4 regions of the Klebsiella scottii genome follow, and region 4 is predicted to be linked to each of the others. Evidence: predicted binding sites of a transcription regulator. Region 4 holds the regulator's gene; each other region holds the start of a gene.
The links. The regulator Fur, encoded in region 4, represses iron uptake genes when iron is present. The targets are predictions, from matches to a motif close to ATAATAATGAGAACNACTATCAA.
Positions count from the first base shown of each region.

Region 1: a site for Fur is predicted at 3,069-3,091, ahead of QFI97_RS17790 (TonB-dependent siderophore receptor). Genes of this name have one in related genera too.
Region 2: a site for Fur is predicted at 5,662-5,684, ahead of sufA (Fe-S cluster assembly scaffold SufA). Genes of this name have one in related genera too.
Region 3: a site for Fur is predicted at 5,071-5,093, ahead of exbB (tol-pal system-associated acyl-CoA thioesterase). Genes of this name have one in related genera too.

Region 1 is NZ_JARXNI010000020.1:2,152,119-2,159,869, reverse strand. It holds gene QFI97_RS17795 (glycine zipper 2TM domain-containing protein) at 162-701, shown strand; gene QFI97_RS17790 (TonB-dependent siderophore receptor) at 757-2,943, opposite strand; gene QFI97_RS17785 (TetR/AcrR family transcriptional regulator) at 3,198-3,833, opposite strand; gene bhsA (multiple stress resistance protein BhsA) at 4,084-4,341, shown strand; gene ldtC (L,D-transpeptidase LdtC) at 4,804-5,766, opposite strand; gene mfd (transcription-repair coupling factor) at 5,929-7,751, opposite strand, start outside.
Region 2 is NZ_JARXNI010000020.1:1,149,709-1,157,459, reverse strand. It holds gene sufE (cysteine desulfuration protein SufE) at 47-463, opposite strand; gene sufS (cysteine desulfurase SufS) at 475-1,695, opposite strand; gene sufD (Fe-S cluster assembly protein SufD) at 1,692-2,966, opposite strand; gene sufC (Fe-S cluster assembly ATPase SufC) at 2,941-3,687, opposite strand; gene sufB (Fe-S cluster assembly protein SufB) at 3,754-5,241, opposite strand; gene sufA (Fe-S cluster assembly scaffold SufA) at 5,244-5,621, opposite strand; gene QFI97_RS13130 (isocitrate lyase/PEP mutase family protein) at 6,211-7,032, opposite strand.
Region 3 is NZ_JARXNI010000019.1:250,284-258,034, forward strand. It holds gene dkgA (2,5-didehydrogluconate reductase DkgA) at 1-471, opposite strand, end outside; gene yqhD (alcohol dehydrogenase) at 617-1,780, opposite strand; gene QFI97_RS04950 (AraC family transcriptional regulator) at 1,977-2,876, shown strand; gene yghB (DedA family general envelope maintenance protein YghB) at 2,930-3,589, opposite strand; gene metC (cystathionine beta-lyase) at 3,720-4,907, opposite strand; gene exbB (tol-pal system-associated acyl-CoA thioesterase) at 5,155-5,886, shown strand; gene exbD (TonB system transport protein ExbD) at 5,893-6,318, shown strand; gene QFI97_RS04975 (TIGR00645 family protein) at 6,458-6,952, shown strand; gene mgrA (L-glyceraldehyde 3-phosphate reductase) at 6,994-7,751, opposite strand, start outside.
Region 4 is NZ_JARXNI010000020.1:2,709,001-2,716,751, reverse strand. It holds gene nagE (PTS N-acetyl glucosamine transporter subunit IIABC) at 1-80, shown strand, start outside; gene glnS (glutamine--tRNA ligase) at 259-1,926, shown strand; gene chiP (chitoporin ChiP) at 2,367-3,770, shown strand; gene QFI97_RS20425 (ChiQ/YbfN family lipoprotein) at 3,818-4,150, shown strand; gene fur (ferric iron uptake transcriptional regulator) at 4,230-4,682, opposite strand; gene fldA (flavodoxin FldA) at 4,975-5,505, opposite strand; gene ybfE (LexA regulated protein) at 5,656-5,949, opposite strand; gene ybfF (esterase) at 6,083-6,856, opposite strand; gene seqA (replication initiation negative regulator SeqA) at 7,040-7,588, shown strand; gene pgm (phosphoglucomutase (alpha-D-glucose-1,6-bisphosphate-dependent)) at 7,622-7,751, shown strand, end outside.

The DNA of each region.
Region 1 (7,751 bases), 560 kb from region 4:
TACCTGGAATATCCTTCTGTAATATTCGCTATATCCTCTCGGATTCCTCTGAATCCCCGCTGTTTGCTGCAGATCCTCGCATTTTTCATCCGCTTTCTGATTTGCAAGCTCCCCGGGTAGATAGCAAAATTATCGCTATCAGCAACAAAGGAGGATGCCCCGTGAATAAATCAATGTTGGCGGGTATAGGGATTGGCGTGGCTGCCGCGCTGGGCGTGGCAGCTGTCGCCGGTCTGAACGTACTGGATCGTGGACCGCAGTATGCGCAGGTGGTCTCCAGTACACCGATAAAAGAAAGTGTTAAAACGCCGCGTCAGGAGTGCCGCAACGTCACCGTCACCCATCGTCGTCCCGTGCAGGATGAAAACCGGATTGCCGGCTCGGTGCTCGGCGCGGTTGCCGGTGGGGTTATCGGCCACCAGTTTGGCGGCGGCCGTGGCCGCAGCGTTGCCACCGTAGTGGGCGCGCTGGGCGGCGGCTATGCCGGTAACCAGATTCAGGGATCGATGCAGGAAGGCGATACCTACACCACGACGCAGCAGCGCTGCAAAACGGTGTACGACAAATCGGATAAAATGCTGGGCTATGACGTCACTTACAAAATCGGCGGACAGCAGGGCAAGATTCGCATGGAACATGACCCCGGCACGCAAATTCCGCTGGATAGCAACGGTCAGCTGATTCTGAATAACAAAGCGTAAAAAAGACGTTTATTGATGTTTGCCCCTCATCACTCAGGATGAGGGGCTTTTTTTATCAGAAGCTCAGGGCGTAGTTCAGACCAAAGGTGCGGCCACGGCCTTTGTACTCATACAGCGAACTGCTGCCGTAGGTTGGGCTGTAAAGCAGCGGTGCGCGCTGGCCCCAGATGGTAACGTAGTCTTCGTTCAGCAGGTTTTCGATGCTGAAGGTGAGCTTACCCAGCGGGAGCGCGTAGCTGCCGATAAAGTCGACGGTGTTGTAGCCATCAAGCTTGTTGCCGCTGGCGTCGCTAAGATCGAACACCTGCTGAGTTTGCACGCGCAGCGACCACGGGTCCGGCGCCCAGCCGACCCAGGCGGTGGCTTTCGACGGAGAGGCCAGGGTCACATCCCATTTCTGCCAGCTGCCGTCGCTCTTCACCTGTGATTTCAGAACGTTGAAGTTAGCTCCTGTGCTCCAGTCGCTCTCCGGGAAGGCGTAATCCACCGCCCCTTCAACGCCGTAAATACGACGCTTATCGGACTCAACGTCAATCGTCATATCGGTGCGGTTGACGACGATGGTTTTATCCGACGTAGAGTAGTAGGCCGCCAGCTGCGTACGCAGGTTGTCGCCGGTGTAGCGCCAGCCCAGCTCGTAAGAGTTGACTTTAATCCCCTGCAGCGGCGAGTCCCCGACGTTGACGCTCGACAGCAACGGAAGGTTGCCGTTAACGGCGGTGCCGTATTTACCAATGCCGTAGTATTTACCCGGATCAGGCAGCTCGACGCCCTGGGAGAAGTTAAACCAGGTCTGCTGACGGTCGGTAATGTGGACGACAATCCCGGCGTTAAACAGGAAGTTATCGTAATCCGTTTTCCCGCCAGGAATGGCATCCGCCGAGCTGGCTTTACCGTTGGCGACGTCCTGCTGCTGCGCGTAGCCGACAAAATCATTAACCCGGTTTTCCGTCCACTGGTAGCGCACGCCGCCGCTGAGGGTGAAGATATCGTTCAGGTCATAGCTGCTCTGCAGGAACGGGGCGAGATTGGTGATGCTGTAGCCCGGGTAGCGGCCGGTGGTGTAGATGGCCTGATTGTTCAGCCCGCCGGAGGCCATCGATTCGTTGAGGTCGAAGAACATCTGGTTGGCGTTGAAGGTTTCATGATCGGCATCGAGCCCCCAGGTCAGATCCCAGCCGTCCAGCGGCTGGCTGTTGAGGGTAATTTTGGCCCCGTACTGATCGGTATCCTGCTTCGAGGAGGAGAAGCTGCTGACCTGGCCCTTAGCGAGGGTCGGGAAGGGGTAAAAGGTCAGGGATTCGTCGCGATAGTAGATCTGGCTGACCAGATTCTGGCCGTAGAAGTCGGCATCGGAATACTGCAGGCTGATCAGATGACGCTCGGTGCCGGGGACGCGGTCGGAATCCAGCCCGTTGGTGGTGTAGGCCTTGCCGTCACCGGTCACCGCCGACATATTTTTCCCGAGGTACAGGCCGTAGTCGTCGCCCTGGCTTTTGTAGTATTGCGTCACCAGCTGGAGCTGACGATTGTCGTCAATGTCGATGGTGCCAGTACCCATCACGTCGAGGCGGTCGGAGTGCTGCAAACCGGTCTGGGTGTTATCGAGGATCAGCGCATCGTTATTGCCGTCATACCAGCCGCCGAAGCGTTGATAAGCCACCGATAATCTGCCGGAGGCGTGCTCGGTACCGCCGCTCACCGCTGCCGCCACGCGTTCATCATGGTCGTTGCTGTTAGCAAAACCCGTTTTGCCGCCCAGTTCGAGATCGACCTGACGATCCTGCTGGCCTTTTTTGGTCACAATATTAATCAGGCCGCCGGTACTGCCGCCGCCGTACAGCGAAGTTGCGCCGGAGATGACCTCGATATGCTCAATATTGAACGGGTCGATCGAGTCCAGCTGACGGCTGTCGGTGCGGGAGGAGTTAAGCCGTACGCCGTCGATCAGCACCACGATGGCGCGACCGCGCATATTCATGCCGTAGTTCGTCCGCCCCTGGCTGCTGACGTCGATGCCTGGAATGAGCTGCGCCAGCACATCTTTGAATTCCTTGCCGCCCTGAACCTGCTGTTCAATTTCGTGACCCTCAATAACCCAGGTGGTCTGCGCCATTTCGGCAACGGTACGGTGCGTACGGTTGGCGCTAACGATAAGATTTTCTTCGGCCGCCTGGGTGGTAAAGACGGGGAGGGTGGTGGCCAGCAGCAGTGGGTTAAGAACCCAGAGACGCGTGTTCATTCGCATTCCTTTTATGAGTTAACGGCTTGGTTGTAAGCGTTGTTGTTTTATTTTTTCGGCGCGGGTGCACCGATTGTTACAGGGTGAAATAAATTGTAAAAACTCAAATGCGAATTCTGCACGTAGTGATTATTGTTATCAATATCATTTACAACAAATTAACACTTAAGGATGTGAAAACATTAGTAAAATTGGGGTTAAGGCGGAGGGGGAACGCAGGCCCGGTGACTTACGTCACCGGACAGGGGAGCGGATTAGTGCTGGAGGATTTGCGGCCACAGGCGCAGGGTGGTGTCGGCAATTTGCATCAATTTAGTGAAATCGGCGCCTTCGCGAGCGCTGATCGACATACCCTGCAGCACGCAGCTTAAGAACTGCGCGAGCTGGCGAACGTCGCCATTTTCCGGGAGCTCACCGCGCAGCTGGCGCTGCTGCAGGAACTGGGTCAGGGTCTGCTCCTGCATAGCGTGCCGCGACTTAATGGTGTTGGCGATATCGGTAGAGGAGGCTGCCAGCGCCGCGGAGGTATTGATCATAAAGCAGCCCGCCGGGGTGTCTTTACTGGTGAAGCAGGTGGCTATCGCGGTGAAATAGTCCCGCAGCGCCTGGTCGACGGACTTCTCTTCGGCAAACAGCTGCGCTTCGTGTCTGGCGGCAAAACGCGAAATATAGCGATCCAGCACCGCGCGAAACAGCCCCTCTTTATTGACGAATTCGGCGTAGAGCGTAGGGGCCTTTGCCCCGGTGGCTTCCACCAGATCGGCAAGGGAGGTTGCCTCATACCCATGCTGCCAGAACAGTGCCATGGCCTTATCCAGCGCCGCTTCCTTGTCGAACACTTTAGGTCGGCCACGGCTTTTTTTTGTGCAACTTTGAACGTCAGTTGTCATGATGCCGCCTGTACCTATGTTGGTTTGTTGAGAGGCCATTATAAAAATAAACGACATAACCTGCCAGCAGAGTCAGTCCAAAAATAAATAATTCATATATATATGAATTTTAAGTTGTTTATAAATAATTAAACGATCGTTATAAAAATGCGTTGACGTGTGATGTGGGTCACATTATTATTTACCTATCGATCGTTAAGTTAATTCTTACGACCCTACTAAAAAAATCATCTGCATAGGTATAATAATCATGAAAAACATCAAAACGCTGACCCTCGCTGCCGTTCTGAGCTCGCTCTCTTTCGCTAGTTTTGCCGCCGTTGAAGTGCAATCCACTCCTGCTGGCCAGCAAAAAATCGGCACCGTTTCCGCTTCCGCCGGCACCAACCTGGGTTCTCTGGAAGATCAGCTGGCGCAGAAAGCTGAAGAAATGGGCGCGACTTCATTCCGCATTACGTCGGTAACCGGTCCTAACACCCTGCACGGGACTGCGGTTATCTACAAATAAGTTGTTCCCTCTGTCATGCCACTGACAAACGCGGTTCTGACCCCTTTATCAGGCCGCGGTAGTACGCAGTAAGCTGTTCCCCCTGTTGTGCCAATATTGCGAAGCGGTCCACCCCCTTATGGGACCGCGACTCGCTGTCTGAATGCTCAGCTATCCCCCAAACAAAGCGCCATAAAGAACCTGTCGGTTAAGCCGATGACGGGAATTTTCTGCTGCGCGGGATAACTGTTTCCTCGTGTATGCCAGGGCAATCTCTCCGCGCCTTTGAGGCTGATGATTCGGTCGTTTCAGCCGCCATTTTCGCGCTGATGAACCCGTACTGAGGGAAAGGCGTACCGCGAGGATTGTTAAGGGGAAGACGGCTGTCTTCCCCTTAACCCGGTCACCTGGCGCCCGGCAGACATGTTCTGCCTGGCGTAGGGCGAACGGAATAGCACTGCACTGTCAGGCAGAAGATAGCGATTACAGCGCCTGCCCGGCGTTCGGGTGGTGACGGGTGACGTCAATCGGCATACCCGAGCGCAGTTCGATCGCTCGATCCATGACCTGCTGGTCGGTCAGCTGCGCCTGCTTAAAGGCCTGCATTGCCGCATCAAGCACGATTGGCAGCGTCTGCGGATCGTCATCAAGATGCTTTGACAGCGGCTGATGAATCTCTACCAGCCGGCTGCCGTTTGGCTCAACGGAGGCCTTAATCGGCGCGTTGATGATATTGACCCTGGTCCCGGGGGTCACTTTATTGAACAGCGTCTTAATATCATTATCGCGCAGGCGAATGCAGCCCGAGCTCACGCGCATACCGATACCGAAATCGGCGTTGGTGCCGTGCAGCAGATAGACGCCGCCGTAGGCCGCCAGGCGGATCGCGTGGTGCCCCATCGGGTTATCCGGCCCGGCGGGAACCACGGCTGGCAGTTCGATACCCATCGCCTTATAGCGTGCGCGAATATTGGCCGTCGGCGTCCAGGTCGGGTTGGCGCGCTTATCTGACACGGTAGTCACCATCGTTGGCGTGAGGGTATCGCCCCCGAGCTGGCCGATACCGATAGGGTAGACGGTCACCTCATTCTTGCCCGGCGGGTAGTAGTAAAGACGAAGTTCGGCGAGATTAATCACCAGCCCTTCGCGCGGCGCGTCCGGCAGCAGCGTCTGCAGCGGAATGGTCAGCACGCTGCCCGCCCGGGGAACGTAGGGGTCGACGCCGGGGTTGGCCTGCAGGAGCGCCAGAAAACCAACGTTATACTTTTTGGCAATGGCCTCCAGCGAGCCGCCGTTATTCTGCACCACGTGGAACTGGTTTTGCCCCACCAGGCGGCTGCCCGGCGGCGGTAAAGGCCAGGTGTTAGCGCGGGCCGGAAGCGCCAGCGCGGCGACAACGGCAAACAGCGTCAGCCACAGAGAGATACGCGAAGAGTTTATGACCATAATAAGTAAGTGGTTATTTTTCTACGAAAACAGAGCCAAATTATGGCGTGGGGGAGTGTGGGGAAACCTTGGTGGATTGCAAAACATTTGTAAAGTTTGCTGAATGTGTCAGGTGAAAAATGGATACGATGAATATCACCGCATCCATTTTCCCGGTCACGGTCAGGCGACGGCGTTCTCTTCCAGCTGGCGCATAAACTGACGAACCCAGTCCATACGCGTTTTACGCTCGGCGAGATCCTGCATAAACTTCAGGCGCGTCGGCCCGTCAAGGCGGAAGTGCTGCGGCTGTTTCTGCAGCAGGCCAATCAGCCACACCGGGTTGACGTGGTTCTTTTCATTAAACTCAATGATGCCGCCTTTTTCATTCCCCTCCAGCTTGCGGATGCCAAGCTTTTGCGCCTTCTGGCGCAGGCGGGCGATATCCAGCAGATTTCTGGCCGCATCCGGCAGCAGGCCGAAGCGGTCGATGAGCTCAACCTTGATCTCTTCCAGCTCGTGCTCGCTTTTGGCGCTGGCGATGCGCTTGTAGAACGAGAGTCGGGTATTTACATCCGGGATAAAGTCGTCCGGCAGCAATGACGGCATGCGCAGTTCGACCTCCGTTTGCTGGCTGGTGAGATCTTCCAGCGACGGCTCGCGCCCGGCCTTCAGCGCATCAACGGCGTTCTCCAGCAGCTCCATATACAGCGAGAAGCCGATGGTGGTCATCTGCCCGCTCTGGTCCTCGCCAAGCAGCTCGCCGGCGCCGCGAATTTCCAGATCGTGGGTTGCCAGGGCAAACCCGGCGCCGAGGTCCTCCAGCGAGGCGATCGCTTCCAGACGCTTTTGCGCATCGGTGGACATCGCCTTCGGATGCGGAGTCAGCAGCCAGGCATAGGCCTGATGGTGTGAACGCCCGACGCGCCCGCGCAGCTGGTGCAGCTGAGCAAGGCCGAAATGATCGGCGCGCTCGATGATGATCGTATTGGCGGTAGGAATATCGATCCCGGTTTCAATAATGGTGGTGCAGACCAGCACGTTAAAGCGCTGGTGGTGGAAATCGTTCATCACCCGCTCGAGCTCGCGTTCGCGCATCTGCCCGTGACCGATGGCGATACGGGCTTCGGGCACCAGCTCGGCCAGACGGTCGGCGGCTTTCTGGATGTTTTCTACGTCATTGTAGAGATAGTAAACCTGGCCGCCGCGCAGTATTTCACGCAGCATGGCCTCGCGTACCACCAGCGCATCGTACTCGCGCACGAAGGTTTTCACCGCCAGACGGCGCGCCGGAGGGGTGGCGATAATCGACAGATCGCGCATGCCGCTCATGGCCATATTCAGGGTGCGCGGGATGGGCGTCGCGGTGAGCGTCAGAATATCGACATCGGCGCGCATGGCCTTGATGCGCTCTTTATGCCGCACGCCAAAGCGGTGCTCCTCATCGACGATCAGCAGCCCAAGATCGCGCAGCTTCACTTCGCTTTGCAGCAGCTTATGGGTGCCGATCAGTATATCGATTTTGCCCTCGGCCGCCTGTTCCAGAATCTGCGCCTGTTCTTTGGCGCTGCGGAAGCGAGACAACATTTCGATGCGCACCGGCCAGTTGGCGAAGCGATCGCGGAAGTTGTCGAAGTGCTGCTGAGCGAGCAGGGTCGTCGGCACCAGCACCGCCACCTGCTTATGGTTTTCTACCGCCAGGAAGGCGGCACGCATCGCAACTTCGGTTTTACCAAAGCCCACGTCGCCGCAGACCAGACGGTCCATTGCCAGCGGCTGGCACATATCGCTCAGCACCGCATTGATGGCCTGTGCCTGATCGGGGGTGGTCTCAAACGGGAAGCCGTCGCAAAAGAGCTGATACTGTTCACGATCGTGCTTAAACGCAAACCCGGATTTGACCGCGCGCTGGGCGTAAATATCCAGCAGCTCCGCCGCCACGTCGCGCACCTTCTCCGCCGCTTTTTGCCGCGCTCGCGCCCAGGCGTCGCCGCCGAGCTTATGCA
Region 2 (7,751 bases), 1.6 Mb from region 4:
AACGCGTTCCCACCGAACGTAACAGAATGAAATCTACCTGTTTATTCTAGCTAAGATTTGCGGCTTTCGCGCGAATTGCGCGAATCATGGCTTCCAGCCCCTGCGACCGCGATGGCGTAAGATGCTGAGTCAGCGCCATCTTTTCAAACCACGGGCGAACGTCAAAAGCGGTGATATCCTTGGCCGTCATCTGGTCATAGAGAATAAACACCACGGCGATGAGCCCTTTGACGATAGCCGCGTCGCTATCGCCGCGCAGCACGAGCGCGCCCGTCTCGTTCTGCTCCACGACAATCCATACCTGGCTCTGGCAGCCCTGGATAATGTTTTGCGCCGTATGCTCCTCGGCGCTCAGCGGCGCCAGCCGCTGGCCAAGCTCAATAATATAGAGGTACTTCTCTTCCCAGTTTGCGCAACGGCTGAAGTTGCGCAGCAGTTTATCTTTATCCGGTAACGCCGCCATGATTGCTTCCTTTAGCCTAATAGCTTGTGAATGCGCTGTAGTCCTGCGACCAGCCGATCCACATCTTCCGTGGTATTGTATATCGCCAGCGATGCCCGACACATCGCCGGAACGCTAAAGAAGTCCATCAGCGGCATCGCGCAGTGATGGCCGGTTCGAATCGCGATGCCATAGTTATCGAGGAAGCTGCCGACGTCGTAGGCGTGGTGCGCGCCGAGATTAAAGGCAATCACCCCGAGCCGCTGCGGCGGGCCGTAGATGATCAGGTCCGGCACTTTTGTCAGCTCCTGCAGCGCGTAGCGCATCAGCGTCTGTTCATATTCGCCGATATGCGCCAGCCCCAGCGCGCTGACGTACTCCAGCGCCGCGCCAAGCCCGATAATTCCGCCGGTGTTCGGCGTCCCCGCCTCAAAGCGCCACGGCGCTTTTGCCCAGGTGGTCCCCTGGGTCAGGCTGACGGTGGCGATCATCGATCCGCCCCCTTCCCACGGCGGCATCTCGTCCAGCAGAGCCGCTTTACCATAGAGGATGCCGATCCCGGTCGGGCCATACAGCTTGTGTCCGGAGAAGACGTAGAAGTCGCAGTCCAGCGCCTGGACGTCCACGGCGTGATGCATCACCGCCTGAGCGCCGTCCACCAGCACCCTGGCGCCGTGCTGATGCGCCAGCGCAATCAGCGCCGCTACCGGATTTTCAATGCCCAGCACGTTGGAGACCTGGGTGATGGCCAGCAGGCGGGTGCGCGCGTCGAACAGGCCCGCTATCGCCTCCAGCTGCAGGGTTCCGTCCGGATTGAGCGGGATCACCCGCAGCTCGGCGCCCACCCGGGCGCAGAGCAGCTGCCACGGAACGATATTGGCGTGGTGCTCCATCGCGCTGACGATGATGTTATCCCCGGCCCCCACGTTGGCGTTGCCCCAGCTATTCGCCACCAGGTTAATCCCTTCGGTGGTCCCGCGGACAAACACCAGCTCTTCCGCAGAGCGCGCGTTGAGGAAGGTTGCCGCCCGCTGGCGAACCTGCTCCATTCGCGTCGTCGCTTCCGCGCTCAGGGTGTGAATGCCGCGATGCACGGCGGCATAGCCGTGCCGGTAAAACTCCGCCTCGGCGTGAATGACCGCCTCCGGCTTTTGCGCGCTGGCGGCGCTGTCCAGATAGACCAGCGGCTGGCCGTTGACCTCCCGGCCGAGCAGCGGAAAATCTGCGCGGACTCGTTCAACAGAAAATGTCATGCTGCCTCTCCCGGTAGACGCTGGCCGATGCGCGCGAGGATTTGCTGCCTCAGCGCCACATCGCCGATGGCTTCCGTCAGCTCCGCGGCGAAAGCGTACAGAATCATGTGCTGCGCCGCCTGCTGGGTGATGCCGCGCGAGCGCAGGTAAAACAGCTGTTCATCGTCGATACGCCCGATGGTGGCGCCGTGGCTACATTTGACGTCATCGGCGTAAATCTCCAGCTGCGGTTTGGTATCCACCTCCGACAGCCGGCCTAACAGCAGATTATTATTGGTCATCTGGCCGTCGGTTTTAATCGCGTTCGGCGCAACGTTGATCAGGCCGTTAAATACCGCCCGACCTTTGTCGCTGACGATGGTCTTATGCAGCTGGCGGCTGTTGCAGTAGCCGACGTCATGGTTCAGCCAGGTGCGGCTGTCGCAGACCTCATTTTTTACCGGCATCGCCAGAGAGTTGATCCGCAGGTTGCTGTTCTCACCCCGCAGCCGCACGCTGGTATGCTGGCGCAGCACCACGCCGCCGAGCAGGAAGCTGCTGCTAAAGGCCGATGCATCGCGCCCCAGAGAGAGGTCGTTGTGGGCAAAGTGGAAGCTCTGCGCGTTTTCAAACGCCAGCTTGATATGCTGCAGATGCGCGTTGTCCGCCACCGCGGCGGTCAGCCGTCCGCCGGTAAAATGACGCTGCTCATTAAGGCTGACATAGTGCTCAAGGATCGTCGCCTCCGCGCCGCTCTCCAGCTCCAGATGATGCCGGTAGTGCGCGGTATTCATCTCTTCCCCCTCCAGCCCGCGCGTCACGTGCATAATCAGTAACGGCCTCGCGGGGCGCTGGTTGCGCTTCACGCGAATGCGCGTCACCGTCGGCGCAAGGCTTTCGGTCAGGTGCAGAAACAGCTCCGGCTGCAGCGCGTCGGGCAGCGTCTGCCGCTGGTTATCGATGCTGACTTCGTAGCCGCTGTCGGCCAGCGCATCGCTCAACGCTTCGCTGTAGCGGCCATCGATGAACACCAGCCGCCAGGCATCGACGGAGAGCGCCAGCGCGTCCCGCTGCGCCGTGGTTAACGCCTCGGGCTGCGGTGCGACGAAGGTGCCGCTGAGCAGCGCATCCAGCGGCGTATATTTCCAGTGCTCATGCTTACGCGTCGGCAGCCCCAGGCGCAGCGCCTGCTGCAGGTGCTGGTGCGCTTCTGGGGTTCTCTGCTCCGCCTGCGCTTCAAACAGGTGGTGCCACTGCTGCAGCGCGTTACTGCTGTTCGGTAAGCCAGCCATAGCCCTGCTCCTCCAGTTGTTTGACCAGGGTGAAGTCGCCGGATTTGACGATCCGCCCCTGATACAGCACGTGGACGTAATCAGGCTTGATATAGTCGAGAATACGCTGGTAGTGGGTGACAATAATAAACGCGCGCTTGCCGTCGCGCAGCGCGTTGACGCCGTCAGAAACGATCTTCAGGGCGTCGATATCCAGCCCCGAGTCAGACTCATCGAGAATGCACAGCTCCGGCTCCAGCACCGCCATCTGCAGGATGTCGTTGCGCTTTTTCTCGCCACCGGAGAAGCCGACGTTGACCGAGCGGGTCAGCAGGTCTTCCGGCATCTTCAGCAGCTTAATTTTTTCTTCCATCAGATCCTGAAAATCAAAGCGATCTAACTGCTCCTGCCCGCGATAGCGACGTACCGCATTCAGCGCCGTTTGCAGGAAAAACTGATTGCTGACGCCCGGAATTTCAACCGGATACTGGAAGGCCATAAAGATCCCCTCGCCCGCGCGATCCTCCGGCGCAAGCTCAAGCAGATCCTTGCCCTTAAACTCAACGCTGCCGCCGGTCACTTCATAATCTTCCCGCCCGGCGAGCGTTGCGGAGAGCGTACTTTTCCCGGAGCCGTTGGGCCCCATAATGGCGTGAACTTCGCCAGGTCGGATATCCAGGTTCAATCCGCGCAGGATCTCTTTCTCGTCAACGGAAACCTGCAAATCTTTAATACTTAACATGTATATTCCTTAATTCGGCAGTCTGATTCAGGCGGCGTCAGCGCGCAGCCGGTGTGGGTCAGACTGTTAACCGACGCTGTGTTCAAGGCTTATCGCCAGCAGTTTTTGCGCTTCCACGGCAAATTCCAGCGGCAGCTCTGAGAAAACATCCTTACAGAAACCGTTAACGATCATTGAGATCGCATCATCTTCACTGATCCCGCGCTGCAGGCAGTAGAACAGCTGATCTTCACCGATTCGCGAGGTGGTGGCTTCGTGCTCCAGCTGGGCGCTATTGTTGCGGCACTCGACGTACGGGAAGGTATGCGCCCCGCAGTCTGGCCCAATCAGCATCGAGTCACACTGGGTAAAGTTTCGCGCGTTGGTCGCGGTCGGCATAATTTTTACCAGCCCGCGGTAGCTGTTCTGGCTTTTACCGGCGGAAATCCCTTTGGAGATAATCGTCGAGCGGGTATTTTTACCGATATGAATCATTTTGGTGCCGGTATCCGCCTGCTGGTGACCGCTGGTCAGCGCCACCGAGAAGAACTCGCCGATGGAGTTGTCGCCGCGCAGAATGCAGCTCGGATACTTCCACGTTATCGCCGAGCCGGTCTCCGACTGGGTCCACGACATTTTGCTGTTTTCACCTTCACAGAGCGCCCGTTTGGTGACGAAGTTCAGGATCCCGCCGGTGTTGTTATCGCCGGGGAACCAGTTCTGCACCGTGGAATATTTTACTTCGGCATCTTTGTGGATGATGACCTCAACGACCGCCGCGTGCAGCTGGTAGCTGTCGCGAACCGGCGCCGAGCAGCCTTCGATATAGCTGACGTAGCTGCCCTCATCGGCGACGAGGATCGTGCGTTCAAACTGGCCGGTTTTTTCCGCATTGATGCGAAAATAGGTCGATAGTTCCATCGGGCAGCGCACGCCTTTCGGCACGTAGATAAAGGTGCCGTCGGAGGCAACCGCGGCGTTCAGCGCGGCGAAGAAGTTGTCATTGCCGGGCACCACGGTGCCGAGATATTTTTTCACCAGCTCCGGATGATCGTGAATCGCTTCGCCGAAGGAACAGAATATGATGCCCTGCTCTCCCAGCTTTTCCCGGTAGGTGGTGGCGACCGAAACCGAGTCAAATATGGCGTCTACCGCCACTTCGCGACCTTCACGTACCGGCACGCCCAGCAGATTAAAGGCCTCTTCGACTTCGCTGGTCAGATAGTCGCCGGGGCCGGTTTGCTGCACCGCTCCCGGCTCGGAGGCGCAGGTGTCGTCGCAGTTGCCGCAGGACGGCGCGGAATAGTAGCTGTAGTCCTGATAGTCCAGCTTATCGTAGTGCGCCTTCAGCCAGTGCGGCTCTTCCATCTCCAGCCACGCCTTAAATGCGTTCAACCTGAACTCAAGCATCCACTCCGGCTCGTTGCGACGGGCGGATATTGCCCGCACCACCTCTTCGTTGATGCCCTTGGCCAGCTCATCGGTCTGTAACCGGGTAAAAAAGCCTTCTTTATAATTCAGCGGCCCGCCGGTCCAGGTTTTGACATCGTCAGTTGTTTCAGTATTACGAGACATAATTACTCCGCCTGAACCCCAAAGCTTTCACCGCAGCCGCACTCGTGCTGCGCTTTCGGGTTATGAAACTTAAAGATTTCATTTAATCCTTCCCGAACGTAATCCAGCTCCGTACCATCAATAAACGGCATTGCCTGCAGCGGCGCCCACAGCTTCGCGCCATCAAACTCAAACAGCAGATCGTCCTGCGCGGGCTCAGCGATAAGCTCCATGACGTAGGCAAATCCAGCGCAGCCGCTGGTTTTCACGCCCAGACGCAGCCCCTGCATCGGCGGCTGCTTGCTCACCAGGTCACGGATATGGGCGGCGGCGGCGGGCGTCATTATCAGACCTCGCCAGCTAAAATCGTCGGGATTAAAGGTTCCTGCTTGTAATTCCATAGCTCTACCTCATTGGTTGGCGCCATCAGGGCATCTCACCATGTTAGTGATAACGATTATCACTTCAACCCATCTGGAGAAGGGGTATTCGCCCCTGCGACCCTTTTACGGCCCTTTTTATAAGCATAGACCCTGCTTTACTGCTTATCAGGTCTCATTTTTTCTATTTAATAGATTGAAAAATAATAAGTTATTTGATGCGAATTGGCAGAAGGTGCGGCAATGGAAAAGATGTATCGAAAATACCGATTTTTGAGATAGGAGATGAAAAAATCCTGCTTTCAGCGACTTATCGGATATTCAACAGGTTACACTATTACACCGGCGGACAATCCGGGGCATAAAAGGAGATTCCGCTGTCCCCAAAAGCGCCCTCCATCAGCTCCGCTGTCCCCGTTATGGCCCGCCAAATAGCCGGGCTCAAGCCAGGAGAAGAGATTGTAGCCGACGGTGGCGCTGCTGCCGATCTTTTCACCTGGAATGGATACAGGAACTCACCTGAACGCCGGCGTCACGTATCCAGGATAATTGACCGCTATGCGCTGGAAAAACGCAGCGCGAAATTGATGCACGCCGCCACGTCTGCTGATTATTGATTAGCCCGGCGAAAAAAGGCCTCAAGTTCTGAAAAACCGATGGCCTGTTTTGCATAGGTAAAAGTGCCATCACGGCTGACCTCCCGCGCTGCCTGAACAAACGCGCCATAAGCGAATCGGGCCATTGAGGCTCCCACGCTTATACGCCGGACTCCGGCTTGCGAGAGTTCTTCGACGCTGTAAACATTTCCGGGCAATCCCATGACAACATTCACCGGTTTTGTAACAGAGCTGCAGAGGGTTTGAATCATAGAGAGATCGTCGATCCCCGGGGCATAGAGAACATCTGCGCCCGCCTTTTCGAAAGCCTGAAGCCTCAGGATTGTTTCATCAAGATCCCGATTGCCCCACATGAAATTTTCAGCTCGCGCAGTAATAACAAAATCAGGATCACAAATAGCGCGTGATTCAGCCGCCGCCGCAATTCTCTCAACCGCAAGACTCAAATCGAAGATAGGAACTTCCGGCCGGCCGCTGTAATCCTCAAGGGAACAGCCCGCAAGACCGGCGTCCACTGCGATCTCAATGGTTTCAGCGGCGCTATCCGGACTGTTGCCCGCTCCTTTCTCCAGATCGGCTGACACCGGCAGAGCGGTCGCTGCGGCGAGGTTCCGGCAGTGATGAATGGTCTGTTGCCAGGAGACCTGGCCTTCCGCCAACCCCAGAGAAAAGGCGAGCCCAGCGCTGGTTGTGGCGAGGGCCATAAAGCCCATTTGCTCAAGTATTCTGGCGGTGCCGATGTCCCAGGGATTAGGAATGACAAAGGTATTCCCGGATTCGTGAAGAAGACGAAAAGCTCTGCTTTTGTCGCTCATAGATCTCCCCTGAATGCTATTTTTTCATTCAGCTGTTATAACCTGCGCAGGCAGCGGTATGCCATAAATTCTGCATTCGCGTTGGCGAAGATGTGCCGGGTTTTAGGGGCGAGGTATAGATTATGCCCCTATGACGGCATTCCTACCATTGACTGTCACGCCTTCTAAGCAGAGCAGTTGCAAATAGCTCACTCTGTCGCAGCGTATTGCCTTATCAGATGAGGTAAATCTTAAAACGTTTCCCGGGAGAGGTTTTTAATATTTCGGCCATATTCTGGATGGTAAAATCCGTGCCGGTTGTAGACCCCCTATAGCCAAGGCCCGCCCTCGTGCTTTTGCATAGGGATCCCGGGCGGGCCACCTCATAGCGATAGCGCCGGGAAATATCTTCGCATTAGCCCCGCAGGCGCCGTTTTCCGGCGGCCGCACTCGACAATCTCCGACGTCATAGCAGTCGAGCAGCGGACACGCTCTGCCGCCCTTCGGCCATTTGACCGACAGGTATTAATCAGGTTGAAATTTCGTCTTACCTCGCTCCAGGATGCGCCGACCCAAATATGCCCCACTCCCCATAGCATGGGCCGATCCTACGAATATCACGGCCAATCTATAAGCATTATCTGAAAACCGGGGTTGTTGTGTGGCTATGTGTAGACATTTTGGTTATAAAGTCGACCGTCCTTCGGGGATTAAGTTTTAATCACCATGATCAAGCTGGT
Region 3 (7,751 bases), on a different contig from region 4:
AACCGGTACCACGCCGGTTTCATCGAGCAGCCGCTGCAGATGGTGGACCTGGAAATTACAGACGCCAATGCTTTTTGCCAGCCCCTGTTTTTGGAGCTCAATCATGCCCTTCCAGGCTTCAACAAAATGGTCGATCGCCGGAACCGGCCAGTGCATTAAATACAAATCGACGTAGTCGAGCTGCAGCTTGTTCAGGCTCTCCTGCAGCGCTTCGTGCGGGCGTTTTTGATCGTCGTTCCATAGCTTGGTGGTGATAAACAGCTCATCGCGAGGGACGTCAGCCTGGCTCAGCGCGCTGCCGACGCCGGCTTCGTTTTGGTACGCGGCGGCGGTGTCAAAAGAGCGATAACCGACTTCCAGCGCCTTGTGAATGGCGGAGACGACCTCCTCGTTGCCTGCTTTCCACACGCCGAGGCCCAGCTGTGGCATCAGGTTGCCGTCGTGCAGTTTTATCACGGTTGGATGTGTCATGCCTTCCTCCTGTTAATGAAACTTAGCGGGGTACATTTCGCTAAGGGGTAGCATTAAGTCTGGACGAAATAGCTAAAAACGGTAGTTAAACTCCTCTCCTTCGCGTCCGATGACCCGAAGGAGAGGGCGTATCAGCAGGGGAGAATTAGCGTGCAGCCTCGTAAATACGGCGGCTGACGTCGAGAGTGATATCCTGGTTTTCACCGAGCTGAGTCATACCGTGCTCTTCCAGTTTAGCCAACAGCGCCGGGATGGAGCTACCGTCAAGACCGTAGCCGCTCAGGCGAGTCGGTACGCCGAGCTGCTCGAAGAAATTGCGCGTTGCGGCGATAGCCGCGTCGATACGCTCATCTTCAGGACCTTCGGTGATATTCCACACGCGGGCGGCGTATTGCAGCAGCTTAGCGCGTTTGGTATCGCGTTTTTCATTCCACAGCACCGGCAGAACAATGGCCAGAGTCTGGGCATGGTCAAGGCCGTGCATGGCGGTGAGCTCATGTCCCAGCATATGCGTTGCCCAGTCCTGCGGAACGCCGGCGCCGATCAGGCCGTTTAACGCCTGGGTCGCGGCCCACATAATGTTGGCGCGCACGTCGTAGTTTTCCGGCTCTTTCAGCGCTTTCGGGCCATCTTCGATCAGGGTCAGCAGGATGCCTTCGGCAAAGCGGTCCTGGATTTTGCCATCAACCGGATAGGTTACGTACTGCTCAACGGTATGGACAAATGCGTCAACCACGCCGTTGGCAACCTGACGCGGAGGCAGGGTGTAGGTGTAGACCGGATCGAGAATCGCAAACACCGGCTGCACGTGGGAAGACATAAAGGCGCGCTTGTCCCCGGTGGTTTTACGTGAAACTACGGCACCTTTATTGGACTCGGAGCCGGTCGCCGGCAGCGTCAGCACGGAACCCATCGGGATGGCGCTTTTGACATTTTTACCGTAGGTTTCGAGGATTTCCCACGGATCGACGCTTTCATCATAATGCGCGGCGGCCGCGATAAATTTCGTCCCGTCGAGCACGGAACCGCCGCCAACCGCCAGCAGGAAGGTGATCTGCTGTTCACGGGCAATTTTGACCGCGTTCATCAGCGTTTCGTAGGATGGGTTCGGTTCAATACCGCCGAATTCCAGCACCTCAAAATCGCTGAGCGCGCTCAGGGCCTGATCCAGCACGCCGGTTTTTTTCACGCTGCCGCCGCCGTAGGTGACCAGAATACGGGCTCCCGCCGGGATTTGATCGCGCAGGTTTTCGATGGCACCTTTACCAAAGAGGATACGGGTTGGGGTATACAGATCGAAATTGTTCATTGCTCATCACCTCAATAAGAGAAAACTGCCGGCAGAGAAGATATCCCGGCCAGATGACGGACATTGTGGTCCCCTCATCCGTTCCCCTCAATGCACATTCCTGCCGATGTCTTGCCCATTTCTCCGTGGGGCTGGAGAAAAAGCTGCGGAATGCGCACAATGAAGTCGTGAAAAAACGACTGGAGAGTCACCGTAAATGAAGCGTTCCCAGATATGTCAGCTGCTAACTGAAAAGGTTAACAATCTGAAAAATAACGAAGAAAAACTCAGCGAACTCCTGCCTGATATTCGGTTATTGTACGGCACGCAGCCGGGAACGCGCACGCCGGTGATGTATCAGCCAGGCATCGTTTTTCTCTTTTCGGGTCATAAAATTGGTTACATAAATGAGCGGACTTTTCGTTACGACACCAATGAATATCTGCTGCTGACGGTACCGCTGCCGTTTGAGTGCGAGACCTTCGCGACGCCGGAGGTTCCGCTGGCGGGGCTACGGCTGAACGTTGATATTCTGCAGCTGCAGGAGCTGCTGATGGATATTGGCGAGGATGAGCGCTTCCAGCCCGCGGTGGCATCGAGCGGAATCAACTCGGCGGCGCTCTCTGAGGAGATTTTGTGCGCCGCTGAACGGCTGCTGGACGTGATGGAGCGGCCGCTGGATGCGCGCATTCTGGGCAAACAGATTATTCGCGAGATGCTTTACTACGTGCTGACCGGGCCGTGCGGCGGGGCGCTGCTGGCGCTGGTGAGCCGGCAAACCCACTTCAGCCTGATCAGCCGCGTCCTCAAGCGCATTGAAAGCCAGTACACCGAGAACCTGAGCGTCGATCAGCTGGCGGCAGAGGCCAACATGAGCGTCTCGGCGTTTCATCACAATTTTAAATCGGTCACCAGCACATCACCGCTGCAGTATCTGAAAAGCTATCGCCTGCATAAAGCGCGGATGCTGATGATCCACGACGGGATGAAGGCCAGCGCGGCGGCGATGCGCGTAGGCTACGAAAGCGCGTCGCAGTTCAGCCGGGAGTTTAAGCGCTATTTTGGCATGACGCCGGGCGAAGATGCGGCGCGGATCAGAACGATTCAGGGGATGTGACAGGAAGCGTACGCTCCGGGGAAGGCGCGCCGGCGCCCTCCCGGGAAGGTCAATCAGGCGCTGCAGAACTTTTTCTTAATGACCACCACCAGCGTACCCAGCAGGCCGGCAACCAGCAGAGCGATAGGCAGGATCATCAGGCAGGTCATCACCTGATCTTCGTGGCGCTTGACGAAAGGGATCATGCTCAGCGCATATCCGAGTCCGGTAACCACGCCGACCCACAGCAGCGCGCTGAGCCAGTTGAAGAACTGGAAGCGGCGGTTGGAGAGCCCGGAAATACCGGCCATTGTTGGCAGCAGGGTGCGCACAAAGGCCAGGAAACGCCCGGCCAGCAGGGCCAGCAGCCCATGCTTATCAAACATGCAGGTCGCACGCTGATGATATTTTTGCGGCAGATGGGAAAGCCAGCCCTTAACGGTCTCGGTATTGCCGAGCCAGCGCCCCTGGACATAGCTCAGCCAGCAGCCGAGGCTGGCCGCCGTCGTCAGAATGGCGAGGGTGGGCACAAAGTCCATGACGCCTTTAGCAATCAGCGCGCCGGCGAGCAGCAGCAGGCTGTCACCGGGTAAAAATGAGGCCGGCAGCAGACCGTTCTCGAGAAACAGGGTCGCGAACATGACCAGATATACAACGCCCACAACGTGAGGGTTCGCCAATGCGGCAAAATCATGTTGCCAGAGCGCGGCGACAATCTCTTGAATAACAACCATGGACTTTCCTAAGTGGTACCGTATTTTTGACTAGTGTACTCCTGAAGAGGCCCGAACACCTTGATCCCGGGCGCAACAAAAGCGGCCGCCTCTAACAGAACGTCCGCAATTATTGCCACTGGCTGTCACTTTACACGATACGCGCGAAGCCCGCCGCTAAATCCGCCAACAGATCGTCAACATTTTCTAAACCGATATGGACGCGGATCAGCGTGCCGCTGAAATCGACTTCAGCCTCAGGACGGATGGCGGCGATGTGCTCCGGCTGGTTAGCCAGGATCAGCGATTCAAACCCGCCCCAGGAGTAGGCCATGCTGAACAGGCTGAAGTTGTCCAGATAAGCGGACAGCTCGGCATCGTTCAGCCGCTTATTGAGAATAAACGAGAACAGACCGCTGCTGCCGGTAAAGTCGCGCTTCCAGAACTCATGCCCTTTGCTGCCCGGCAGCGCTGGATGGTTGACCCGCGCCACCTGCGGGTGCTGCGCCAGCCATTCGGCGATGCGCAGGCTGCTCTCGTGGTGCTGACGCAGGCGCACGCCGAGGGTGCGCAGGCCGCGGCTGGTCATATAGGCGGTATCCGCGTCGAGCATCTGCCCCATCAGATAGGCGTTCTCACGCAGCTGGTCCCAGCAGCGCGCGTTGGCGACCGCGGTGCCGACCATCGCATCGGAGTGGCCAATCAGGTATTTGGTGCCGGCCTGAATAGAGATATCGACGCCGAAATCCAGCGCCCTGAACAGCACGCCTGCCGCCCAGGTGTTGTCGATCATGATGATCGCTTCCGGGGCAACGCTGCGCACGGCCGCGACGATCGCCGGAACATCGTGGACCTCCATAGTTATCGACCCCGGAGATTCGAGAAATACCACGCGGGTATTCGGCTGGACCAGACGGGCGATATCGGCGCCAATCAGCGGATCGAACCAGCCGGTGCTCACGCCGAGTCTGGCAAGCACTTTGGTACTAAAATCCTGGCTCGGCTCATAGGCGGTATTGGTCATCAGAACGTGGTCGCCCTGCTCAACAAACGCCAGAATCGTATTGGCCACCGCCGCCGCGCCGCAGGGGAACAGGGCGCAGCCGGCGCCGCCTTCCAGCTCGCACATGGCTTCCTGCAGCGAGAAGTGGGTCAGCGTGCCGCGGCGGCCGTAAAACAGCTCGCCTTTCGCCCGGTTGCGGGTGGCATGTTTCTTATCTTCGACGGTATCGAATACCAGCGATGAAGCGCGCTGAATCACGCTGTTTACCGATCCTAAGGTATATTTTTTACTGCGCCCGGCGTGGACCAGAGCGGTATCAAGATGTTTGTCAGCCATGTTTTTGCCTGTTTTTATACGTCTGGACGTCTAAACTAGCATGAATACCCGGATGTGTACCGGCTAACGGCGGATACAGGCAAAAATTTTACCAAATCCCCGGCGGCCACTTTTTTACTGCGTAAGCGCAAGGAAAATAAACGTGATTTGCTGCACAGTGTAAATACTAATGAGAACCACTATCAATTCGATGCCGTTTTGATATTATTATGCTCAGATTTTGTGATTTACGTCCTGGAGACTCAGAGTGGGTAATAATTTGATGCAGGCGGATCTTTCCGTTTGGGGTATGTATCATCATGCCGATATTGTCGTTAAGGTCGTGATGATCGGCCTGATTCTGGCGTCGATAGTCACATGGGCTATCTTCTTCGGCAAGGGTGCGGAAATCCTCTCCAGCAAGCGCCGCCTCAAGCGCGAACAGCAGTTACTTGGCGAAGCACGCTCCCTCGATCAGGCCAGTGATATCGCCAACGCTTTCCATCCTAAAAGCCTGAGCACGCAGCTTATCAATGAAGCGCAAAACGAGCTGGAGCTTTCGGCCGGCGTCGAAGATAACGAAGGCATTAAAGAACGTACCGGTTTCCGCCTTGAGCGCCGCGTGGCGTTTGTGGGTCGTTATATGGGCCGCGGTAACGGCTATCTGGCGACCATTGGCGCCATCTCCCCGTTCGTCGGCCTGTTTGGTACCGTCTGGGGCATCATGAACAGCTTCATCGGCATTGCCCAGACTCAGACCACCAACCTCGCGGTTGTCGCGCCTGGCATCGCGGAAGCGCTGCTGGCAACGGCAATTGGCCTGTTCGCCGCTATCCCGGCGGTGGTTATCTATAACATCTTCGCCCGTATGATCGGCAGCTACAAAGCCACCCTCGGCGACGTTGCCGCCCAGGTATTGCTGCTGCAAAGCCGCGATCTGGACCTTAGCGCCAGCGGCACTTCCCCGGTACGTACCGCGCAGAAATTACGAGTAGGTTGATGCTTTATGGCAATGCATTTTAACGAAAACCTCGATGATAACGGCGAAATGCACGATATTAACGTGACGCCGTTTATCGACGTCATGCTCGTGCTGCTGATTATCTTTATGGTGGCGGCTCCGCTGGCGACGGTTGATGTGAAGGTGAACCTGCCCGCGTCCTCCAGCCAGCCGCAGCCGCGTCCGGAAAAGCCGATCTATCTGTCGGTGAAAGCGGATAAAGCCATGTTCCTCGGCAACGATCCGGTCACCGAAGAGAACATGATCGGCGCGCTGGATACGCTGACTGAAGGTAAGAAAGACACCACCGTCTTCTTCCGCGCGGATAAAACCGTGGACTATGAGACGATGATGAAGGTCATGGATACCCTGCATCAGGCGGGTTATCTGAAGATTGGTCTGGTGGGCGAAGAGACCGTTAAAGCGCAGTAGCCCTCACCGACATCTCTCCCCAGGCTGGCCTTGTGCCAGCCTTTTTTATGTCTGCCGATCCGCGCGCTGACGGGATGTTGCATTCACGCTGGCAGGTTGCGATATAATGCCGGTCGTTTTTTTTAACTTACAGGGTCTTATGGAACGTTTTCTGGAAAATGCCATGTACGCCTCACGCTGGCTGCTGGCACCGGTTTATTTTGGCCTCTCTCTGGGGCTGGTGGCGCTATCGATCAAATTTTTTCAGGAGATTCTCCACATCCTGCCGCATATCTTCAGCGTGGGGGAGTCGGACCTGATTCTTACCCTGCTGTCGCTGGTGGATATGACGCTGGTCGGCGGTCTGCTGGTGATGGTGATGTTCTCGGGTTATGAAAACTTTGTCTCTCAGCTGGATATCAACGAGGGTAAAGAGAAGCTCAGCTGGCTGGGGAAAATGGACGCCACCTCGCTGAAAAATAAGGTGGCGGCCTCCATCGTCGCTATCTCCTCGATCCACCTGCTGCGGGTGTTTATGGATGCGAAGAACGTGCCGGACAACAAGCTGATGTGGTACGTCATTATCCACCTGACATTCGTGCTGTCGGCGTTTGTGATGGGCTATCTCGATCGCCTGACCAAAGTTAAGCACTGATCCCTGCTTGCCCGGCAGCGTTTGGCTACCGGGCCAGCGATTTACTTATCCGACGAAGCCTGCCACAAATTCAGCTCACCATCCGCCACGTGCTGGTCGATCTGCGTCAGCTCTTCGGCGCTGAAAGTCAGGTTTTCCAGCGCCTTTACGTTCTCTTCTAGCTGCTGCGGACGGCTGGCACCAATCAGTACCGACGTCACCCGGCTGTCTTTCAGCAGCCAGCTCAGCGCCATTTGCGCCATGCTCTGACCGCGGCCGTGCGCCATCTCCTGCAGCAGGCGCAGGCTCCGGACGTTTGGCTCGCTGAGCATATTTTCCGTCAGGCCACGATCTCTCTTCCCTTCATAAAACATTCGCGAACCTTCCGGGATCTGCTGGAGATACTTGCCGGTCAGCAGGCCCTGTGCCAGCGGCGTAAAGGCGATGCAGCCTACGCCGTGCTCCTCCAGCGTATCCAACAATCCGCTGCTGTCGACCCAGCGGTTAAGCAGGTTATAGGAGGGTTGATGGATCAGCAGCGGAATTTTCCACTCGCGCAGAAGCGCGGCCATCTGCTGCGTGCGTTCCGGCGAATAGGAGGAGATGCCGACGTACAGGGCCTTACCGCTCTGCACCGCCTGCGCCAGCGCTGCGGCGGTCTCCTCCATCGGCGTGTTCTCATCAACGCGATGAGAATAGAAAATATCGACGTAATCCAGCCCCATGCGCTGCAGGCTCTGGTCGAGGCTGGCCAGCAGATATTTTCGTGAACTGCCGGAACCATAGGGCCCCGGCCACATGGAATAGCCGGCTTTGGTCG
Region 4 (7,751 bases):
ATTACAGCGCGCTGGTGATTCTGGCGACCGGTAAAGTTATCGCCGGCCAGACGCCGCTGTATGAGATTAAAGGCAAGTAAGGCTCCTGAGTAGAGTTTATGCCTGTGCGGCGGGGGGAAACCTCCGCCGCTTTTTTTTGCAGCAAATGACCCCATAATCTCCTTCAGATACGTATTTTCAGTAACTAATAGTTGTCTCCACGTCCTGCTTGTAAGATCATGTCCCGTTATACGTTGTTTACGCTTTGAGGAACCCACGATGAGTGAGGCAGAAGCCCGCCCAACTAACTTTATTCGTCAGATCATTGATGAAGATCTGGCTACTGGTAAGCACACCACCGTTCATACGCGCTTCCCGCCGGAGCCGAACGGTTATCTGCACATTGGCCACGCGAAATCGATTTGCCTGAACTTCGGCATTGCTCAGGATTATCAAGGCCAATGCAACCTGCGCTTCGATGACACCAACCCGGTGAAGGAAGATATCGAATACGTTGAGTCGATTAAAAACGACGTGCAGTGGTTAGGTTTCCACTGGTCCGGGAAAGTTTGCTACTCGTCTGATTATTTCGACCAGCTGCACAGCTACGCCGTTGAACTGATTAATAAAGGCCTGGCATACGTTGACGAACTGTCGGCGGAAGAAATTCGCGAATACCGCGGTTCGCTGAAAGCGCCGGGCAAAAACAGCCCGTACCGCGATCGCAGCGTAGAAGAGAACCTGGCGCTGTTTGAAAAAATGCGCGCCGGTGGTTTTGCGGAAGGTAAAGCCTGCCTGCGTGCGAAAATCGATATGGCCTCGCCGTTTATCGTTATGCGCGACCCGGTGCTGTACCGCATTAAATTCGCCGATCACCATCAGACCGGCAGCAAGTGGTGCATCTACCCGATGTACGACTTTACCCACTGCATCAGCGATGCGCTGGAAGGCATCACGCACTCTCTGTGTACGCTGGAGTTCCAGGACAACCGTCGCCTGTACGATTGGGTGCTGGATAACATCAGCATCCCGGTTCACCCGCGCCAGTACGAATTCTCGCGCCTGAATCTCGAATATACCGTGATGTCCAAGCGCAAGCTGAACCAGCTGGTGACCGAGAAGCATGTGGAGGGCTGGGACGATCCGCGTATGCCGACCATTTCCGGCCTGCGTCGTCGCGGCTATACCGCCGAATCGATTCGCGAGTTCTGTAAGCGCATCGGCGTGACCAAACAGGACAACACCATTGAAATGGCGTCGCTGGAGTCCTGCATTCGCGAAGATCTGAACGAAAACGCCCCGCGCGCAATGGCCGTTATCGATCCGGTAAAACTGGTTATCGAAAACTATCCGCAGGGCGGCAGTGAAAATGTGACCATGCCGAACCACCCGAGCAAGCCGGAGATGGGCAGCCGCGACGTGCCGTTCAGCGGTGAGATCTGGATCGATCGCGCTGACTTCCGTGAGGAAGCCAACAAGCAGTACAAGCGTCTGGTACTGGGCAAAGAGGTTCGCCTGCGCAATGCCTACGTGATCAAAGCCGAGCGCGTAGAGAAGGATGCAGAGGGCAATATCACCACTATCTTCTGCACCTATGATGCCGATACGCTGAGCAAAGATCCGGCGGACGGCCGCAAGGTGAAGGGCGTTATCCACTGGGTGAGCGCGGCGCACGCGCTGCCGGTAGAAATTCGCCTGTACGACCGTCTGTTCAGCGTGCCGAATCCGGGCGCAGAAGAGGACTTCCTTGCAGTAATGAACCCCGAATCGCTGGTTATCAAGCACGGCTTCGCCGAGCCGAGCCTGGCGCAGGCGCAGGCCGGTAAGGCCCTGCAGTTCGAGCGTGAAGGCTACTTCTGCCTCGACAGCCGCTATGCAAGCGCCGACCGTCTGGTGTTCAACCGCACCGTTGGCCTGCGTGATACCTGGGCGAAGATCGGCGCATAAACCCGCGTCGCCGCATCGTCATCAAAAACGCCGCATCGCGCGGCGTTTTTTTATTTCCGCATTTAGCTGACTCATTTGGTTATTTTCGCGATGCGAATTAATCTTGTTTACAGCTTGTAATATATCCCGCCTGGCCCGTCTGTTATTTTTGTGTAAAAAACCGCTGTAAGCGTTTCCATCTCATCTTTTATCCTGATTTTGCAAATACTTCCGCGCTAAATGTACGAAATCCCAGGCTGTAACAAAAAGACATAGATTATGTGCGCTTTGTCATAATCTTAAGCTTTGGTCGGCGAAAGAGATTGATAATTCGCGTCACGAAAAATAGTCTATCCAGAGTGGATATGCGGATTTTTACCGCACCGCTTTTTAGCAGTCTTATTTATTTTTCGCGGCTTGCCTTTGGCTCCGCGTTTTAAAACGTCAAAGAGGATATGCACATGCGTACGTTTAGTGGCAAACGTAGTACGCTGGCGCTGGCTATTGCCGCCGTCACCGCGATGTCGAGCTGGATCGTTGTTCCGCAGGCCAGCGCAGCAGGTTTTATTGATGATTCCACGTTAACCGGCGGTATCTATTACTGGCAGCGTGAGCGCGACCGTAAAGACGTCACCGACGGCGATAAGTACAAAACCAACCTTTCGCATTCAACCTGGAACGCCAACCTGGATTTCCAGTCCGGCTATGCTGCCGATATGTTTGGTATTGACGTGGCTGCCTTTACCGCAATTGAAATGGCGGAAAGCAGCGAAAGCGGTCACCCGAACGAAATTGCCTTCTCCTCAAGAAATAAAGCCTACGACGAAGATTACTCCGGCGACAAGAGCGGGATTAGCCTCTATAAAGCGGCGGCAAAATTTAAGTATGGCCCGGCGTGGGCGCGCGCTGGCTATATTCAGCCAACCGGGCAAACGCTGCTGGCTCCGCACTGGAGCTTTATGCCGGGCACTTATCAAGGTGCCGAAGCCGGAGCCAACTTTGATTACGGCGACTCTGGCGCGCTGAGTTTCTCCTACATGTGGACGAACGAATACAAAGCGCCGTGGCACATTGAGATGGATGAGTTCTATCAGAACGATAAGAAGACGAAAGTCGATTATCTGCACTCTCTGGGCGCCAAATATGATTTTAAAAATGACCTCGTGCTGGAAGCCGCGTTTGGCCAGGCTCAAGGCTATATCGACCAGTATTTTGCTAAGGCCAGCTATAAATTTGACGTCGCCGGCGCTCCGTTAAGCACCAGCTATCAGTTCTACGGTACCCGCGATAAGGTCAGCAACGGCGGCGCGAACGATATTTATGACGGCACCGCCTGGCTACAGGCGCTAACCTTTGGCTACAAGGTTGCCGACGTGCTGGACCTGCGTCTGGAAGGCACCTGGGTGAAGGCTGAAGGTCAGCAGGGCTACTTCCTGCAGCGTATGACTCCAACCTACGCATCCTCTAACGGTCGCCTGGACGTGTGGTGGGATAACCGCTCAGACTTCAACGCCAACGGCGAAAAAGCCGTGTTCTTCGGCGCCATGTACGACATGAAAAACTGGAATATGCCGGGCTGGGCGTTTGGCGCGTCTTACGTTTACGCGTGGGATGCGAAACCAGGCAAAATGGCGACGCCCGATGCGTACTACAACGCGGACAAACGTCTGGAAGAGTCGGCCTACAGCCTCGATGCCATGTATACCGTGCAGGACGGCCGGGCGAAAGGAACGCTGTTCAAACTCCACTTCACTCAGTACGACAACCACTCCGATATTCCAAGCTGGAGCGGCGGTTACGGCAACATCTTCCAGGATGAGCGCGACGTGAAGTTTATGGTTATTGCCCCGTTCACTATTTTCTGATGCCGTAGCGGCGGGCGTAAGCCTGCCGCCAGCCCGTGAGGTTGATTATGAAGAAGCTATTGCTCATCGCCATCATGGCATCGGGTCTGGTGGCCTGTACGCAGTCACCGGCGCCAAAAGAAGATACTAAATTGAAGGATGCCTACAGCGCCTGCATCAATACGGCAGAAGGGAATCCGGATAAAGTTCAGGCGTGCCAGAGCGTGCTGAACGTTCTTAAAGAGGATAAGCAGCATCAGCAGTTCGCTAATCAGGAAAGCGTGCGCGTGCTGGATTATCAGCAGTGTATCCTGGCGACCCGCACCGGCAACGATCAGGCGGTGAAAGCCCGCTGCGACCAGATCTGGAAAGAGATCCGCAGCAACAATACCCGGCCCTGATTTCCCTCGTACTCCGTATTTGCGGGCATAAAAAAAGCCAACCTGCGGGTTGGCTTTTTGCTGCTTACGCTGCGGGAAACTATTTTTCCACCGCGTCGTGCGCGTGTTCATCTTCGCGGCAATCGCCTTCTGCACAGTGGCCGTACAGGTACAGGCTGTGGTTGGTCAGGCGGATACCGTGACGGTGGGCAATTTCACGCTGACGCGCTTCGATGGAGTCATCGCTGAATTCGATCACTTTGCCACAATCGAGGCAAATCAGATGATCGTGATGATGCTGCTGCGTCAGTTCGAAAACGGATTTACCGCCTTCAAAATTATGGCGGGTAACAATGCCGGCATCATCAAACTGGTTCAGTACGCGATAAACGGTAGCCAGACCGATCTCTTCACCCATGTCGATCAGGCGTTTGTATAAATCTTCCGCGCTGACGTGATGGTTATCCGGCCCCTGCAGCACTTCCAAAATTTTTAATCGTGGAAGTGTGACTTTCAGGCCAGCCTTCTTCAATGCGGTATTGTTGTCAGTCATGCGGAATCTGTCCTGTTGCTAAACGATCTACTTCCATTAGCGGAAGTAATACAGAGAATCACCCGATGTAATGCGTCTCATTATAGAACTGCCATGATGAAATGAAAACCGCAAGCATCGAGCCTTGTATGCTGTCAAAAACGAGGCACACGCTACAAACTGTGTCACGTCTCCTCGTTAAATCAGAGGACATTGTACAGATATGTGATTAAAAGTTAAAAACTTGTAGCTATTAGTTTTATTGCTTTTACCTATCAATACGGCGATACCCGAAGGTAGCGCCGTTTAACGATCAGGCGTTTTTGATTTCTTCGAGATGCAGTTCTTCAGAAATCTGTTTAACCCACTTCTCTACGCGCTCGTTGGTCAGCTCAGGCTGACGGTCTTCATCGATAGCCAGACCGACGAAATGGTCGTCATCGGCGAGACCTTTAGAGGCTTCAAAATGGTAGCCTGCAGTCGGCCAGTGGCCGACGATGGTTGCGCCGCGCGGTTCGATGATGTCGCGAATGGTACCCAGCGCGTCACAGAAGTATTCAGCGTAGTCTTCCTGGTCGCCGCAGCCAAACAGGGCTACCAGCTTACCGTTGAAATCGACCTCTTCCAGCGTCGGGAAGAAATCATCCCAGTCACACTGCGCTTCACCGTAGTACCAGGTTGGGATGCCCAGCAGCAGAATATCATGACCTTGCAGGTCTTCTTTGCTGCTTTTGGCAATGTCGTGAACATCAGCAACATCTTTACCAAGCTGCTTTTGGATCATTTTTGCAATATTTTCGGTGTTGCCGGTGTCGCTGCCAAAAAAGATGCCGATGATTGCCATGAGTAAAATAACCTCTTGAAACTTAATGATGTGGTAGTGGCGTAATGCCCGCAGATAACGGCAATCATAGCAGAACAGGGAAGGGCGCGGAAACAGCAATCACACCCGACTGCACACTCTGCTACATGAAAGTGTTGTTTTTGAGGTTTCTCAGACTTTACCCTGGCTATGCAGGGCTGCCAGCTGGTTCATCAACATCTCTTCAATCAGATCGCTACGGTTCATATTACGGGCATCAGCTAACTCGTTGAGCGCATCAACCGCTTCAGCGTTGAGCTTGAGCTCCACGCGCCTTAAGCCGCGAACTTTGTCGCGTTTAAGCTGGTTGCGTTTATTGATGCGCAGCTGCTCGTCGCGCGAAAGCGGATTGGTCTTTGGTCTACCCGGGCGACGCTCGGTTGCGAACAAATCTAATGTCGTACGGTCCGTTTGTTCTTTTGCCATGATTCAGAGTGACTTCGGGGAAACGAGTTGTCGGGCCATTGCCGACACAGATAGCGCGCCATAATACATCAGGCGAACCGCTGCGCCAACGACCGCAGGCATTCTGCGGCGCGGTCGGGCAGTTTTTAGCCAGTTATGCCGCTAAAAAGGAGAGATATCGACGAATTGCGCGCAATACCGCTTCCGGTTTCTCCGCATGGACCCAATGGCCCGCGCCGGCAATCACGTGCGCGCGGGCCTGAGGGAACTGAGCCAGCAGCGCGTCGCGATATTCATCGGTCACGTAGGGAGAGTTGCCGCCTGGGATAAACAGGGCCGGATGCGGCCACGCGGGAACCGGCTGCCAGCCGACGATATGGCTATATTGATTCCACAGGACCGGCACGTTAAAACGCCACTGGCCGTCAACGAAGGATTTCAGCAGAAACTGAATGACTCCCTCTTCCTGCAGATGCTTGCGCATAATTGCCGCCGCCTGCTGACGGGTTGCGGCGCCGGCAGCGGTCACGGCGTTAATGGCGGCAAAGATTTCGTCATGGCGGCGGACGTGATAATCCACCGGCGCGATATCAATAGCCACCAGGCCGTCGATGCGTTCCGGGGCCAGGGCGCTCAGCGCCATCACCGCTTTACCGCCCATTGAGTGGCCGATAAAGGTCGCTTTTTCCAGCTGAAGATCGTCAAGGGTGTCGAGCAGATCCTGAGCCATAGCGGCGTAGGTCATCTGCGGATCGCGCGGGGAAAGACCGTGATTGCGCATATCGACCTGCAAAATATCGTAGTCGGCGACCAGGTCGCGTGCGAGGATACCGAGGTTATCAAGGCTGCCAAACAGACCGTGAACCAGGACCACAGGGGAATTATTGTGCGGATTTTGTGCAGATTGCGCGCGGCTATTTAATTTCATGGCAAAGTTCTTTTTTTCGCTCCGTCGGGTTAGGGTATTATGTTGGACATTCTGCCATCCGGCTGCAAGACCCAGAGCTATCTGAGTTTTACCGCCATCCTGGTTTGACGCTATCCGCGGTTAGGATTTGTCCTTATAATCCTGACAACTTGTATTCAGAATAAGATATCGCACTGGATTAAGATGAAAACAATTGAAGTTGATGATGATCTCTATCGCTATATTGCCAGCCACACCCAGCATATTGGTGAGAGTGCATCCGACATTTTACGGCGCATGCTGAAATTTTCCGCCGCTTCCCAGACTGCCACCTCCGTCGCGAAAGCCGCGCCGGCTCCGGCTCCGACCGCTGTTGTTGAGGCCAGGCCCGCGAATCCGGTGAAGGATAAGGTCCGCGCCGTGCGCGAGCTGCTGTTATCTGATGAATATGCCGAACAAAAGCGCGCGGTAAACCGTTTTATGCTGGTACTGACGACGCTTTACTCGCTGGACGGCAAAGCGTTTGCTGCGGCCACCGAGTCTCTGCACGGACGTACGCGTACCTATTTCGCTGAAGACGCCCGCATCCTGCTGAAAAGCGGCAATCAGACCAAACCTAAGCAGGTCCCCGGCACGCCGTGGTGGGTGATTACCAATACCAATACTGGCCGTAAATGCAGCATGATTGAACATATCATGCAGTCAATGCAATTCCCCGCGGAGTTGATTGAGAAGGTTTGCGGCACGATCTAGCTTTATTCACCCTTGCATCAGAAGGATCAGGCAATGGCAATCGATAAGCGTGCGGGGCAGCCTGCACAACAGAGTGATTTGATTAACGTCGCCCAGCTGACTGCCCAGTACTATGTACTGAAGCCGGAAGCAGGCAATGCGGAGCATGCGGTGAAGTTCGGGA